DNA from 3 places in the Serratia sp. GW822-FHT06E05 genome. Region 1 is predicted to be linked to each of the others. Evidence: predicted binding sites of a transcription regulator. Region 1 holds the regulator's gene; each other region holds the start of a gene.
What was found. Region 1 encodes PurR, which represses purine synthesis genes. Its sites were predicted from a motif close to CANGCAAACGTTTGCNTG; they were not measured.
Positions count from the first base shown of each region.

Region 2: purM (phosphoribosylformylglycinamidine cyclo-ligase) is a predicted target of PurR. The motif match lies at 1,892-1,909, and genes of this name have one in related genera.
Region 3: purT (formate-dependent phosphoribosylglycinamide formyltransferase) is a predicted target of PurR. The motif match lies at 2,429-2,446, and genes of this name have one in related genera.

Region 1 covers NZ_JBXALM010000001.1:589,336-593,791, forward strand. Annotated here, with positions in the region: gene AC1RKC_RS02645 (C40 family peptidase) at 1-591, shown strand, start outside; gene sodB (superoxide dismutase [Fe]) at 786-1,364, shown strand; gene cydH (cytochrome bd-I oxidase subunit CydH) at 1,419-1,508, opposite strand; gene purR (HTH-type transcriptional repressor PurR) at 1,832-2,857, shown strand; gene punR (DNA-binding transcriptional activator PunR) at 2,892-3,800, opposite strand; gene punC (purine nucleoside transporter PunC) at 3,925-4,456, shown strand, end outside.
Region 2 covers NZ_JBXALM010000005.1:250,638-255,093, forward strand. Annotated here, with positions in the region: gene purN (phosphoribosylglycinamide formyltransferase) at 132-770, opposite strand; gene purM (phosphoribosylformylglycinamidine cyclo-ligase) at 767-1,807, opposite strand; gene upp (uracil phosphoribosyltransferase) at 2,063-2,689, shown strand; gene uraA (uracil permease) at 2,899-4,188, shown strand; gene AC1RKC_RS14665 (GlsB/YeaQ/YmgE family stress response membrane protein) at 4,404-4,456, opposite strand, start outside.
Region 3 covers NZ_JBXALM010000002.1:137,586-142,041, reverse strand. Annotated here, with positions in the region: gene AC1RKC_RS08270 (glycosyltransferase) at 1-850, shown strand, start outside; gene AC1RKC_RS08265 (YoaH family protein) at 914-1,159, shown strand; gene purT (formate-dependent phosphoribosylglycinamide formyltransferase) at 1,193-2,371, opposite strand; gene dbpA (ATP-dependent RNA helicase DbpA) at 2,613-3,995, shown strand; gene AC1RKC_RS08250 (YebG family protein) at 4,084-4,407, shown strand; gene yqfB (N(4)-acetylcytidine aminohydrolase) at 4,447-4,456, shown strand, end outside.

The sequences.
Region 1 (4,456 bases):
GCTAAAAAGATCGTCAGCGCCAAATCGAAAGGCAAAACTCAGAAAATAGCCAAAATCAAAGTTACCCCGCCGAAAAAGGGTTACAAAAAAGGCTATGGTCGCCACCGCGAAGCCGGGATGGCCACCGCAAAACTGGTGCGTGATGATAAACCGTTGAAGCTGACTCCAGCGCACAAAAAACGCTATCAGCACGCCAAGCAAACCGCGATGGCCAAGCTGATGGACCAAATGGGCAAGCCTTACCGCTGGGGCGGTACTTCACCAAGAACCGGTTTCGACTGCAGCGGCCTGATTTACTACGCGTATAAAGACGTGGTGAAAATCAAAATGCCGCGCACCGCCAACGAAATGTATCACCTGCGAGACGCCGCGCCGATCAAGAGAAGCGAACTGGAAAGCGGTGACCTGGTGTTCTTCCGCATTAATAACCGCGGCGTGGCAGACCATGTTGGCGTTTATCTGGGCAACGGCAAATTTATTCAGTCACCGCGTACCGGTGAAGAAATTCGGATCAGCCAACTCGACAATGACTACTGGCAAAACCATTACATCGGCGCCCGCCGTGTAGTAACACCGAAAACCATTCGATAATTTCTTTGGCGGCTGGCTTGCCCAGCCGCTCTCCCCTGACTGATTTTCCTGCTGTCCCTAAAGCACCCAATCCTTTAGCCCGCCCCCACTGTATTTCAGCGCGAAAATTGCTAAGCTAAATACCCACAATAAAAACAGGTCAATTTAAAGTCCGTTGCTTTAGCGGCGAGTTGACACTGTACAAGGAGGAAGCAATGTCGTTTGAACTGCCCGCACTACCTTATGAAAAAAATGCCCTCGAACCGCACATTTCGGCAGAAACCCTGGAATACCACTACGGCAAGCATCACAACGCCTATGTGGTCAACCTGAACAATTTGCTGAAAGGCAGCGAGTTTGAAGGATTATCCCTTGAGGCAATCATCAAGGCTTCCAGCGGCGGCATCTTCAACAATGCGGCCCAGGTATGGAATCACACCTTCTATTGGCACTGCCTGTCACCTCAGGGCGGTGGAGAGCCTCAGGGCAAATTGGCTGCCGCGATCAACCAGGCTTTTGGTTCTTTCACCGCCTTCCGGGAACTATTCAGCGACGCCGCGGTGAAAAACTTTGGCGCAGGCTGGACCTGGTTAGTGAAAAAGCCGGATGGCTCGCTGGCGATTGTTAATACGTCGAATGCGGCCACGCCGTTGACAGGTGAAGACAAACCGTTACTGACCGTCGACGTTTGGGAACACGCCTACTACATCGATTATCGCAACGCACGACCGGCCTACCTGGAAAACTTCTGGGCGCTGGTTAACTGGGCATTTGTGGAGGAAAATCTGGCGTAACGCGGGGAAAATACAACCAGGCGTAGCGAACTGCGCCTGGTTGACTGAAGAGTATCAGTTCAATGCTGCGGTGAAGCTAAAAGCGATAATCACAGCCAGCGCACCCAGGGTGGTGAACAGTGACATTTTCAAATCGGTATCCATTACAACTCCTTTTCAGATTGGGTTTCCCAAGGGTAAAAGGCACACAATTAATGTGTTAAACCATTTTCCCACAGTTGGCCGATAAAATCTTGTTATCATTTCCCAGTTTATAATACCGATTACCTCTTCCCCTTTTGCTCAATATGGGACAAAATTCGCAGTTCACAACTGTGTACCGGCAAAATGCCCCTCCTGACCAAGCGCTGACGACTTCAACACACTAAAAACTCAGTTTTCGCTTCTTTGGAGAAGGATCTACGCAGGCAAACGATTAACATCACACTTACATACTGCAACATGTGAGTTCAGGAGTCATTCTTTACATGGCAACGATTAAAGATGTGGCCAAACGCGCTGGCGTTTCCACCACCACCGTTTCGCACGTCATCAATAAGACTCGTTTCGTCGCCGAAGAAACAAAAGCGGCCGTTGGCGCCGCGATCAAAGAGCTGCACTATTCACCCAGCGCCGTGGCGCGCAGCCTCAAGGTCAATCACACCAAATCTATTGGTCTGCTGGCCACATCGAGCGAAGCACCTTACTTTGCCGAAGTGATCGAGGCGGTGGAAAACAGCTGCTACAGCAAAGGCTATACGCTGATCCTGTGCAACTCACATAACAATCTGGACAAACAACGCGCCTATCTGGCGATGTTGGCGCAAAAGCGCGTCGATGGCCTGTTAGTCATGTGTTCGGAATACCCGGACCAACTGCTCGGCATGCTGGAAGATTATCGCAATATCCCGATGGTCGTCATGGATTGGGGCGCCGCACGCGGTGACTTTACCGACACCATTATCGATAACGCCTTTGAAGGCGGCTATCTGGCCGGGCGTTACCTGATTGAACGCGGCCACCGCGATATCGGGGCCATTCCGGGTCAACTGGCGCGTAATACCGGTGGCGGACGCCATCAGGGTTTTTTAAAAGCCATGGAAGAAGCCAATATCGACGTGCGTGAAGAGTGGATTGTTCAGGGCGACTTTGAGCCGGAATCTGGTTACAAGGCCATGCATCAGATACTGTCGCAGAAACAACGTCCTACCGCAGTCTTCTGCGGTGGCGATATCATGGCCATGGGTGCGATCTGCGCCGCCGATGAACTTGGCCTGCGCGTACCACAAGACATATCGGTGATTGGCTACGATAACGTGCGAAACGCCCGCTACTTTACCCCGGCACTGACCACCATTCATCAGCCCAAAGAGCGTTTGGGCGAGATGGCCTTCACCATGCTGCTGGATCGCATCATCAGCAAGCGTGAAGAGTCGCAGGTGATTGAGGTTCATCCCAAGCTGGTTGAGCGCCGTTCGGTCGCTGACGGTCCGTTCATCGATTATCGCCGCTAATTATCTGCGCCGGAAACTCTCACGGTTTCCGGCGTCATTCTTCGCTTAGCCACTCCTGATTCAAGGTTTCACTGTCTCCCAGATAATCCAGCAACCAGGCCATAGCCGGTGACGGCGTATTTTGCTGCCAGGTCAGGCAACAAGGACTGGCGGGAAATGGCTGTTGCAACTGTAGCGCCACCAACTCCCCGCGCTGCACCAAAGGCAATACCTGATGCGCGGGCATCATACCAACGCACAACCCGGCACACAGGCAGTCCACCGCAGAAGCCCAGTCCGGCACCACCAGGCGGCGCTGGTTGTCCAACGTCCAGGTCACGCGCTTGGGCAGGTTGCGCGAGGTATCTTCCAGGCACAGCGACGGAAAAGGCCGAAGTTGATCGTCGTTCAACAGCCCCTCTATCGCGGCCAGCGGGTGATGCGGACTGGCCACGCACAACCAACGCATATCTCCCATATCGCGAAAGGCGAAACCGCCGCCCACCGGCACCGCCCTTGTGGCGCCGATCGCCATATCGGCACGACCGTCCACCAGCGCATCCCATACGCCATTAAACACCTCCGGCTGAACCAGCAATTCGACGTCGGGGAAATGGCGGTAAAAATCCAGCACCAATTGGCGACTGCGTTGGGGTTTAACGATGATATCCACCGCTATTTTCAATTGGCCCCGCCAGCCGTTAGCGACCTGTTGGCACTGTCGGCGCGTGTCGAGCATTTTTTTGATGACACCACGCGCTTCCTGAATAAACAGCACGCCCGCCGGTGTCAGTTCCACGTCGCGATGACGGCGCTCAAACAGCGGTACCGCCAGCCATTGCTCCAACTGCCGCACCGTATAACTTACCGCCGACGGTACCCGATGCAGCTCCTGCGCCGCTGCGCTGAAACTGCCGGTGCGGGCCACCGCATCGACGACATCCAGGGAATATTCAGACCACATAGCTCTTGCCTTCAATTTTTTTAACAGCACCTCGCAAATATTACCGTTTCACAAGCAGAGATCCAGCCGGATACACTTGCCGGCGCTAAAAACCTGCGACAATAAAATATTAACGAGAAATACCATGCGAAATTCCTTTGGTTTTATGTTCTACCTTGCCGGCCTGAGCATGCTGGGATACCTGGCCACCGATATGTACCTGCCCGCCTTCGGCATGATGCAGCAAGATCTGCAGATTTCTGCCGGGGCAATCAGCGCCAGCCTGAGCATCTTCCTGGCCGGGTTTGCCTTTGCACAACTGCTGTGGGGCCCGCTTTCCGATCGCCTCGGCCGTAAACCGGTGTTGCTGATCGGTCTGGCGCTCTTTGCCCTCGGCTGCCTTGGCATGCTGTGGGTGCAAAATGCCGTGCAACTTTGGTCGCTGCGCTTTATCCAGGCGATTGGGGTTTGCTCCGCTGCCGTTACCTGGCAGGCCTTGGTAATTGACCGCTATCGCGAAGGCAAGGCTAACCGCGTGTTCGCGACCATTATGCCGCTGGTAGCCCTTTCACCGGCGCTGGCGCCGTTGGTGGGTGCCTGGTTGCTGAACCACATGGGCTGGCGCGCCATTTTCGCCGTGTTGCTGGGCATTACCGTGCTTCTGCTATTGCCGACGC
Region 2 (4,456 bases), on a different contig from region 1:
GGGGGTTCCTCAATGTCGTTATTGATAGGGGCGGTTGCCACTGTGGGCAAGTATAACGTCGGCGATGGGTTGCGGCGAAAAAAAAACGGCGCCGTGAGCGGCACCGTTTAGAAGGGGTTAAGATTGGCTTTTTAGTCTGCCGCATGCCCTTGTTCGGGCAGGCGCTCGCCATCCAGCCAGGCGGCGTTATCGCGCATCGCCAGGCGGCCTTCGACAAACCAGTTCACCACCAGCGGGTAAAGGGTATGTTCCTGAGACTGTACCCGTTCAACCACCTCGTCTTCCTCGTCACCGGGGAAGATTGGCACCTTGGCCTGCAGGATCACCGGGCCGCCGTCGAGCTGTTCGGTCACGAAGTGCACCGAAGTGCCGTGTTCGCTGTCGCCGTTGTCGATGGCCTGACGGTGAGTATGCAGCCCAGGGTATTTGGGCAGCAGGGAAGGGTGGATATTCAGCATGCGTCCGGCATAGCGCTGCACGAACTGCGGGCTGAGAATGCGCATGTAACCGGCCAGCACCACCAGATCCGGTTGGTATTGGTCGATGGCATCCGCCAGGGCGACGTCAAACGCGGCCCGGTCGGCAAAGGCCTTGGCGTCCAGTGCATGAGCGGCAATACCTGCCGCTTCTGCACGCTGCAAACCGTAAGCCTGCGCCCTGTTGCTGAACACCGCCACAATCTCGCCGGCAATTCTGCCCTGCTGGCAGGCGTCAATCAGCGCCTGGAGATTACTCCCCTGGCCGGAGACCAACACCACGATCTTTTTCATCCGTTGATGACCACTTGTTGTTCGTCAGAAGAAGCGGTCAGTTTACCGATCTTCCACGCTTTTTCACCGGCTGCGGTCAACAATGCGATGGCGGATCCCACGGCTTCTTCCGGCAGCGCGATCACCATGCCCACGCCACAGTTAAAGGTGCGGTACATTTCGTGACGGCTGACGTTGCCGTTTTGCTGCAGCCAGTTGAAGACGGCCGGCCATTGCCAGCTGGATTCTTCGATCACGGCCTGCATGCCTTCCGGCAGCACGCGCGGGATGTTTTCCCAGAAGCCGCCACCGGTCAGGTGGGCGATAGCGTGCACGTCGATTTTCTCGATCAGCTCCAGCACCGATTTCACGTAAATTTTGGTCGGCGCCAGCAGGTGGTCCGCCAGCGGTTTGCCTGAAAGTAAGGTAGTGGTCGGGTCGGTGTTGCTGACTTCCAGAATTTTGCGTACCAGCGAGTAGCCGTTGGAGTGCGGGCCGGAAGCGCCCAGGGCGATCAGTGCGTCGCCGGACTGCACCTTGCTGCCGTCGATAATCTCGGACTTTTCGACCACGCCGACGCAAAAGCCGGCCACGTCGTAGTCTTCGCCGTGGTACATGCCCGGCATTTCAGCGGTTTCACCGCCCACCAGAGCACAGCCAGACTGCTTACAGCCTTCGGCGATGCCGGTGATCACGCTGGCCGCGGTGTCCACGTCCAGTTTGCCGGTGGCAAAGTAATCCAGGAAGAACAGCGGCTCAGCGCCCTGAACCACCAGGTCGTTCACACACATTGCGACCAGATCGATGCCGATGGTGTCGTGTCGTTTCAGGTCCATCGCCAGACGCAGCTTGGTGCCTACGCCGTCGGTACCGGAAACCAGTATCGGCTCGCGGTATTTCTGCGGCAACGCACACAGGGCGCCAAAACCGCCCAGACCACCCATCACTTCCGGGCGGCGGGTCTGTTTTACTACACCTTTGATGCGGTCTACCAATGCATTGCCAGCATCGATATCGACACCTGCGTCTTTATAGCTGAGAGAGGTTTTGTCGGTCACTGCGCGATCCCCACGACGGTTTGCGGTTTGAATACTGTGCTTCCGGCATTGATTCCGGAATAAGGCGCGGCAATTCTAACAGCGCAGGCAAACGTTTGCGAGTGGCTTGTGAACCAGCTCCGCTTTTTCGTCATCTATACTGTTATTCAAACTTTTGTTGATCCCGATCGGGCTATTGTGGGTGGCGCAGTCGGCAAAAGGAGGTATAATCCGGCGATTTTTTTGGCCGTAAACCACCTTAATAGGAGAAAAATGATGAAGATCGTTGAGGTGAAACACCCGCTGGTGAAACACAAGCTTGGCCTGATGCGTGAAAATGATATCAGCACCAAACGCTTCCGTGAGCTGGCCTCAGAAGTGGGTAGTTTGCTGACCTATGAAGCGACCGCCGATCTGGAAACAGAGAAAGTCACCATCGATGGCTGGTGCGGCCCGGTTGAAATAGACCAGATTAAAGGGAAAAAAATTACCGTTGTGCCTATTCTGCGTGCCGGTCTGGGCATGATGGAAGGGGTATTGGAAAACGTACCGAGCGCACGTATCAGCGTGGTTGGCGTTTACCGTGACGAAGAAACTCTGGAGCCGGTGCCGTATTTCCAAAAGCTGGTGTCCAACATCGAAGAGCGTTTGGCACTGGTTGTCGACCCTATGCTGGCTACCGGCGGCTCGATGATCGCCACTATCGATCTGCTGAAGAAAGCCGGCTGCAACAGCATCAAGGTGCTGGTGCTGGTTGCCGCGCCGGAAGGGATCGCCGCGCTGGAGAAAGCGCACCCGGACGTCGAGCTGTATACGGCCTCCATCGATCAATGCCTGAACGAGAAGGGCTACATCGTACCGGGCCTGGGTGATGCGGGCGACAAGATATTTGGTACCAAATAAACAAAAATAAAGCCGACTGATGAGTCGGCTTTTTAATGCTCGTCGTCTTTCAAGCTACAGCGTTGTTGTCTGCGGGCGCTAACCCCAGTCACTTATTATAAATAAGCTCCTGGGGATTAACGCCCTTGCCGCCTAGCTGTAACTTGAAATCCATTGAGCATATATCATTAGGCTTACACAACTGATAACGACCCAGAGGAAAAACATCCATGACCCGTCGCGTGATAGGCGTAAGCGAACGCCCGCCGCTACTCCAGACTATTCCGCTCAGCTTCCAACACCTGTTCGCCATGTTTGGCGCGACCGTGCTGGTGCCTATTTTGTTCAAGATTAACCCGGCGACGGTGTTGCTGTTTAACGGCGTCGGAACCTTGCTGTACCTGTTTATCTGCAAGGGCAAGATCCCGGCCTATCTCGGCTCCAGCTTTGCGTTTATTTCCCCGGTGCTGCTGCTGTTGCCGTTGGGTTATGAAGTGGCGTTGGGCGGTTTTATCATGTGCGGGGTGCTGTTTTGCCTGGTCGCGTTGCTGGTAAAAAAAGCCGGTACCGGCTGGCTGGACGTCATTTTTCCTCCAGCGGCGATGGGGGCGATTGTGGCGGTCATCGGCCTGGAATTGGCCGGTGTGGCGGCGAACATGGCGGGCTTGTTGCCGGCTGACGGCGTCAGCGCAGACACCACTACCATCACTATCTCGCTGGTGACGCTGGGCGTGACCATCCTGGGTTCCGTGCTGTTCCGCGGTTTTCTGGCGATTATCCCGATCCTGATCGGTGTGCTGGTAGGGTATGCGCTGTCGTTCTTTATGGGCGTGGTGGATCTGACCCCGATCCGCGAGGCGCACTGGTTCGCGCTGCCGACGTTCTACACCCCGCGTTTTGAATGGTTCGCCATCTTCACCATCCTGCCGGCGGCGCTGGTGGTGATCGCCGAGCACGTCGGCCACTTGGTGGTGACTGCGAATATCGTCAAAAAAGACCTGCTCCGTGACCCTGGCCTGCACCGTTCAATGTTCGCTAATGGCATATCGACAGTGATTTCAGGCTTCTTCGGTTCCACACCAAATACCACCTACGGTGAGAATATCGGCGTGATGGCTATCACCAAGGTATACAGCACCTGGGTGATCGGCGGCGCGGCGGTTCTGGCCATTCTGCTGTCCTGCGTCGGTAAACTGGCGGCGGCTATCCAGGCGGTACCGGTGCCGGTGATGGGCGGGGTCTCTTTGCTGCTGTATGGGGTGATCGGCGCGTCAGGTATTCGTGTGCTGATTGAATCCAAAGTGGATTACAACAAGGCGCAAAACCTGATCCTGACCTCGGTGATCCTGATTATCGGCGTCAGCGGGGCCAAGGTGCACATCGGTGCTGCCGAATTGAAAGGCATGGCGCTGGCGACTATCGTCGGCATCGGCCTCAGCCTGCTGTTTAAGGTCATCAGCCTGTACCGCAAGGAAGAGGAAGTGATCGAAGCGCCGGACGAGTCGGCCGAACAGAAGTAGTAAGGAAAACGGGCAGCCAATGGGCTGCCCGTCAGATTATTGACAAAGGGGATAAAAGCGTGGTTTTTCCCCCTTTGTGTTATCAGCCGAAAATCAATGAATTGATTTTCCTGATTTATTTTCAAAACCTTTAGCGCCTGCCGCCAAACATTATATGTTTGTCAGCCGTCTCACGGGCAGCCAATGGGCTGCCCGTTTTGTTGATGCGCAATAAATTAACTGCGGATTTTACGGTATACAAACAGCACCACGATGGCACCAATCACCG
Region 3 (4,456 bases), on a different contig from region 1:
TGCACAACGGCATCCTCATATTACCGTTATTGACCAGCTCAATGCGGGCGTATCCTGTGCGCGCAATGCCGGGTTGGCTGTAGCACGCGGAAAATATGTGGCATTTCCCGACGCGGATGATTTACTGGCGCCGGAAATGTATGCAACTCTGATTGAAATGGCTGAAGAAAATCAATTGGATGTCATGCAGTGCAACGGTGAACGTTATTTCACCGACCACGATGAACTGCAACCGATTATTCCGCAAAACCGCTTGGGCGACACCGGCGTTATTAGCGGAGTGAAATGGTTGGAACGTGCGCTCAAATCGAGAAAATTTATTCATGTGGTCTGGCTGGCGGTATATCGCCTTGATTTTATTAAACAGCATCGGTTGTATTTTGAACCGGGTTTGCACCACCAGGATATTCCCTGGACCACCGAGGTGATGTTTAATGCGCAGCGGGTGAAATATCTCAGTAAAACGTTGTATCGCCAGCGAGTGCACGATAAATCGATCAGCAACCGTCGCCGGACAGGCCAGGCCAACGTTGAATATCAACGCCATTATATGAAAATAGTGGAGATGCTGGTGGCGTTGAACCAGCGCTATGCGCGGAAAATCAGTATCCGTCCTGCTTTTCACTGGCAGATCACCCGTGAAGCCTTGGGAATTTGTCACAGCATTCGCCGTGAGCCCGAACTGGCGGCGCAGTGCCGGATCACCGATGAGTTCTACCAGCGCGGTATCGATCGCGCAATGTCCACCAACGCGCGCGGCCTTAAGCAGGGCTGGCACGTCATGCTCTGGTTGCATCGCCTGAAACAGTGGCGACACGGCGATCATTGCTCACAACCGGCCGCTGAATAACAGGCGTTGGGATCCGCCGGTTTAAGGGGTATACTCGCCCTCCATTTTACCGGAGAGAAACACATGCTTGCAGGTATGCCGTCGTTAAGCCATCTAGAGCAGCAGGAAGCTGCGGATCGTATCCATCAGCTGATGGAACAAGGCATGAGCAGTGGTGAAGCCATCGCACGGGTTGCGCAGGAAATCCGTGAAAAACATCAGGGTGACCAGGTTAGCGTGATGTTCGATGACGAAGATGACGATGAAGAGTATCAGGAACGCCCGGAAGACCAGGGTGATGACGACTCGGAAGAAGACGAAAACTATTGATGTTGCAGGGGCCGGCAAGCCGGCCCCAAAGCCTTAACCTTCAATGACCACCGCAGCAGCAGCCTGCTTGGCCGACTCTACCGCCAACTCGATATTTTCAGCTGTCGCCAACGCGACGCCCATCCGACGTTGACCTTCAATTTCCGGCTTGCCGAATAAACGCAGCTGATTGTGGCCGGTCAGTGCACGATCCAGCCCGCTGAAACGCAGGTCGCTACTGGTAAGCTGTGGCAGGATCACCGCCGAGGCAGAAGGGCCGAACTGACGGATCGCGCCAATCGGCAGACCGAGGAAAGCACGCACGTGCAGTGCAAATTCAGACAGGTCTTGTGAAATCAGGGTCACCATGCCGGTATCGTGTGGGCGCGGTGAAACCTCGCTGAAAATCACTTCGTCGCCACAGACAAACAGCTCGACGCCGAACAGGCCAAATCCACCCAGTGCCTTCACCACGTTTTCCGCAATGGCCTGCGCGCGGCTGAGCGCCAGTTCGCTCATCTGCTGCGGCTGCCAGGACTCACGGTAATCCCCGTCTTCCTGACGGTGTCCGATCGGTGCGCAGAAATGTACGCCATCGACGGCGCTGATGGTCAGCAGAGTGATTTCAAAATCGAACTTCACCAGGCCTTCGACAATCACCCGTCCCCCGCCGGCACGGCCACCCTGTTGGGCGTAATCCCAGGCGGTTTTCAGCTGCTCCGGGCTGCGGATCAGGCTTTGGCCCTTACCGGAAGAGCTCATGACAGGTTTGATGATGCATGGGTAGCCGATTTGGTCGACGGCCTGACGGAAGGCTTCTTCACCGTCGGCAAAACGGTAGCTGGAGGTCGGCAGGCCGAGTGTTTCTGCCGCCAGGCGACGGATGCCTTCGCGGTTCATGGTCAGGCGCGTCGCTTCTGCGCACGGCACCACACGGTGCCCTTGCTGCTCCAGTTCAACCAGCATGCCGGTAGCGATAGCTTCGATCTCCGGCACGATGTAATCAGGACGTTCCTGTTCAATCACGGCTTTCAGCGCGTTGCCGTCCAGCATGTTAATAACGTGGCTGCGATGGGCGACGTGCATGGCCGGGGCATTGGCGTAACGATCTACGGCAATCACTTCCAGCCCCAAACGCTGGCATTCGATGGCAACTTCTTTACCCAGCTCGCCGGAGCCGAGCAGCATAACGCGGGTGGCGGAGGGGCGCAGGGCGGTTCCAATAGTTAACATAGTCTCGTACCTGGATCTGTGGAGAGTAATGCGGTCTGATTGTAGGCGAGCAGTATAAACGAAAACGTTTGCGTGTGCAGCCGGTGGCAAACGCGTTATCGGTTTCTGGGGTAAAACCCCGACTGATGGCTTTTTTTATGCGTGAAATCCGTAATCCTGACTATCTCTGTTATCATCTGCGGTTGATTCGGTGCTACCGTGGGCGCGCCGCCATTCCATTTGCCATATAAGAGTTATCGCCGTGAGCACAGTTTCTTTTTCTTCCCTGCCGCTGCCAGCCGAACAGTTGGCCAACCTCAACGAACTGGGGTATGCCGAAATGACGCCGGTGCAGGCTGCCGCATTGCCCGCCATCCTGAAAGGGCAGGACGTACGTGCCAAAGCAAAAACCGGCAGCGGTAAAACGGCGGCGTTCGGCATTGGCCTGCTGGACAAAATCAACGTTTCCCAAGTGGCCGCTCAGGCACTGATCCTGTGCCCGACGCGTGAGCTGGCGGACCAGGTGAGCAAAGAATTGCGTCGTCTGGCGCGCTTCACTCAGAACATCAAAATTCTGACCCTGTGTGGGGGCCAACCGATGGGGCCGCAGCTCGATTCGCTGGTGCACGCGCCGCATATTGTGGTGGGCACGCCGGGGCGTATTCAGGAACACCTGCGCAAGAAAACGCTGGTGCTGGATGAACTGAAGGTGCTGGTGCTGGACGAAGCCGACCGCATGCTGGACATGGGCTTTGCCGACGATATCGACGATGTGATCAGCTACACGCCGCCGCAACGTCAGACGCTGCTGTTCTCCGCAACCTATCCGAGCGGGATCGAACGCATCAGCGCTCGCGTGCAGCGCGAGCCGTTGAATGTGGAAGTGGACGACGGTGAAGAGCAAACCACCATCGAACAACGTTTCTACGAAACGACCCGCGATCAACGCCCGGCGGTATTGGTGTCGGCGATTCGTCATTACCAACCTTCTTCTTGCGTAGTGTTCTGCAACACCAAACGCGATTGCCAGAGCGTGTACGAAGCGCTGGAAGCGCGAGGCATTAATGTCCTGGCGCTGCATGGCGATCTGGAACAGCGCGATCGCGATCAGGTGCTGGTGCGTTTTGCCAACCGCAGCTGCCGTGTGCTGGTAGCGACTGACGTTGCTGCGCGCGGTCTGGATATTAAAGAGCTGGAGTTGGTGGTCAACTACGAGCTGGCGTTCGATCCGGAAGTGCACGTGCACCGCATCGGCCGTACCGGCCGTGCCGGCTTGAGCGGCCTGGCGATCAGCCTGTGTACGCCACAGGAAATGACGCGTGCGCATGCGATTGAAGAGTATCTGCAGATCAGAGTTAACTGGGCCCCGGTGTCCGAGTTAAGCGGTGCGGGAAACACCACGCTGGAAGCCGAAATGGTCACCCTGTGCATCGACGGCGGGCGTAAAGCCAAGATCCGTCCTGGCGATATTCTCGGTGCACTGACCGGCGAGGCCGGGTTGACGGCGGCGGAAGTGGGTAAAATCGACATGTTCCCGGTGCATGCCTACGTGGCGATCCGCAAGGCCAGCGCGCGTAAGGCGCTGCAGCAGCTGCAGCAAGGCAAAATCAAGGGTAAGAACTGCAAGGTGCGGTTGTTGAAATAAGTCGCGTCAGGGGTGCGCTTGCATCCCTGCGTATAATCACCTTATACTGGTTATAAATACAGTATTCTAACCTTTGAGGAATGCACACATGGCGGTTGAAGTTAAATATGTGGTGGTGAGAAACGGTGAGGAAAAGATGACTTTCGCGACCAAGAAAGAAGCCGACGCTTACGACAAAATGCTGGATCTGGCCGACAGCCTGGGTGAGTGGCTGCAGCAGGCTCCGCTTGAGCTGGATGACGAACAGCGAGAAGGCCTGAGCTTCTTCCTGGCGGAAAATAAAGACGCACTGGGGCAGATTTTGCGCGGCGCGACGCCGACTGAAACACCGAAGAAAGCTGCTAAAGTGAAAACGGAAAAACCTGCTGCTACCCCAAAAGAGGGATCTGCGTCAGAAAAGCAGGCAGCATAATGACTTATGTTGCGGTAATGTGATGAAAAAGGATCTAGAATGAGCCGTG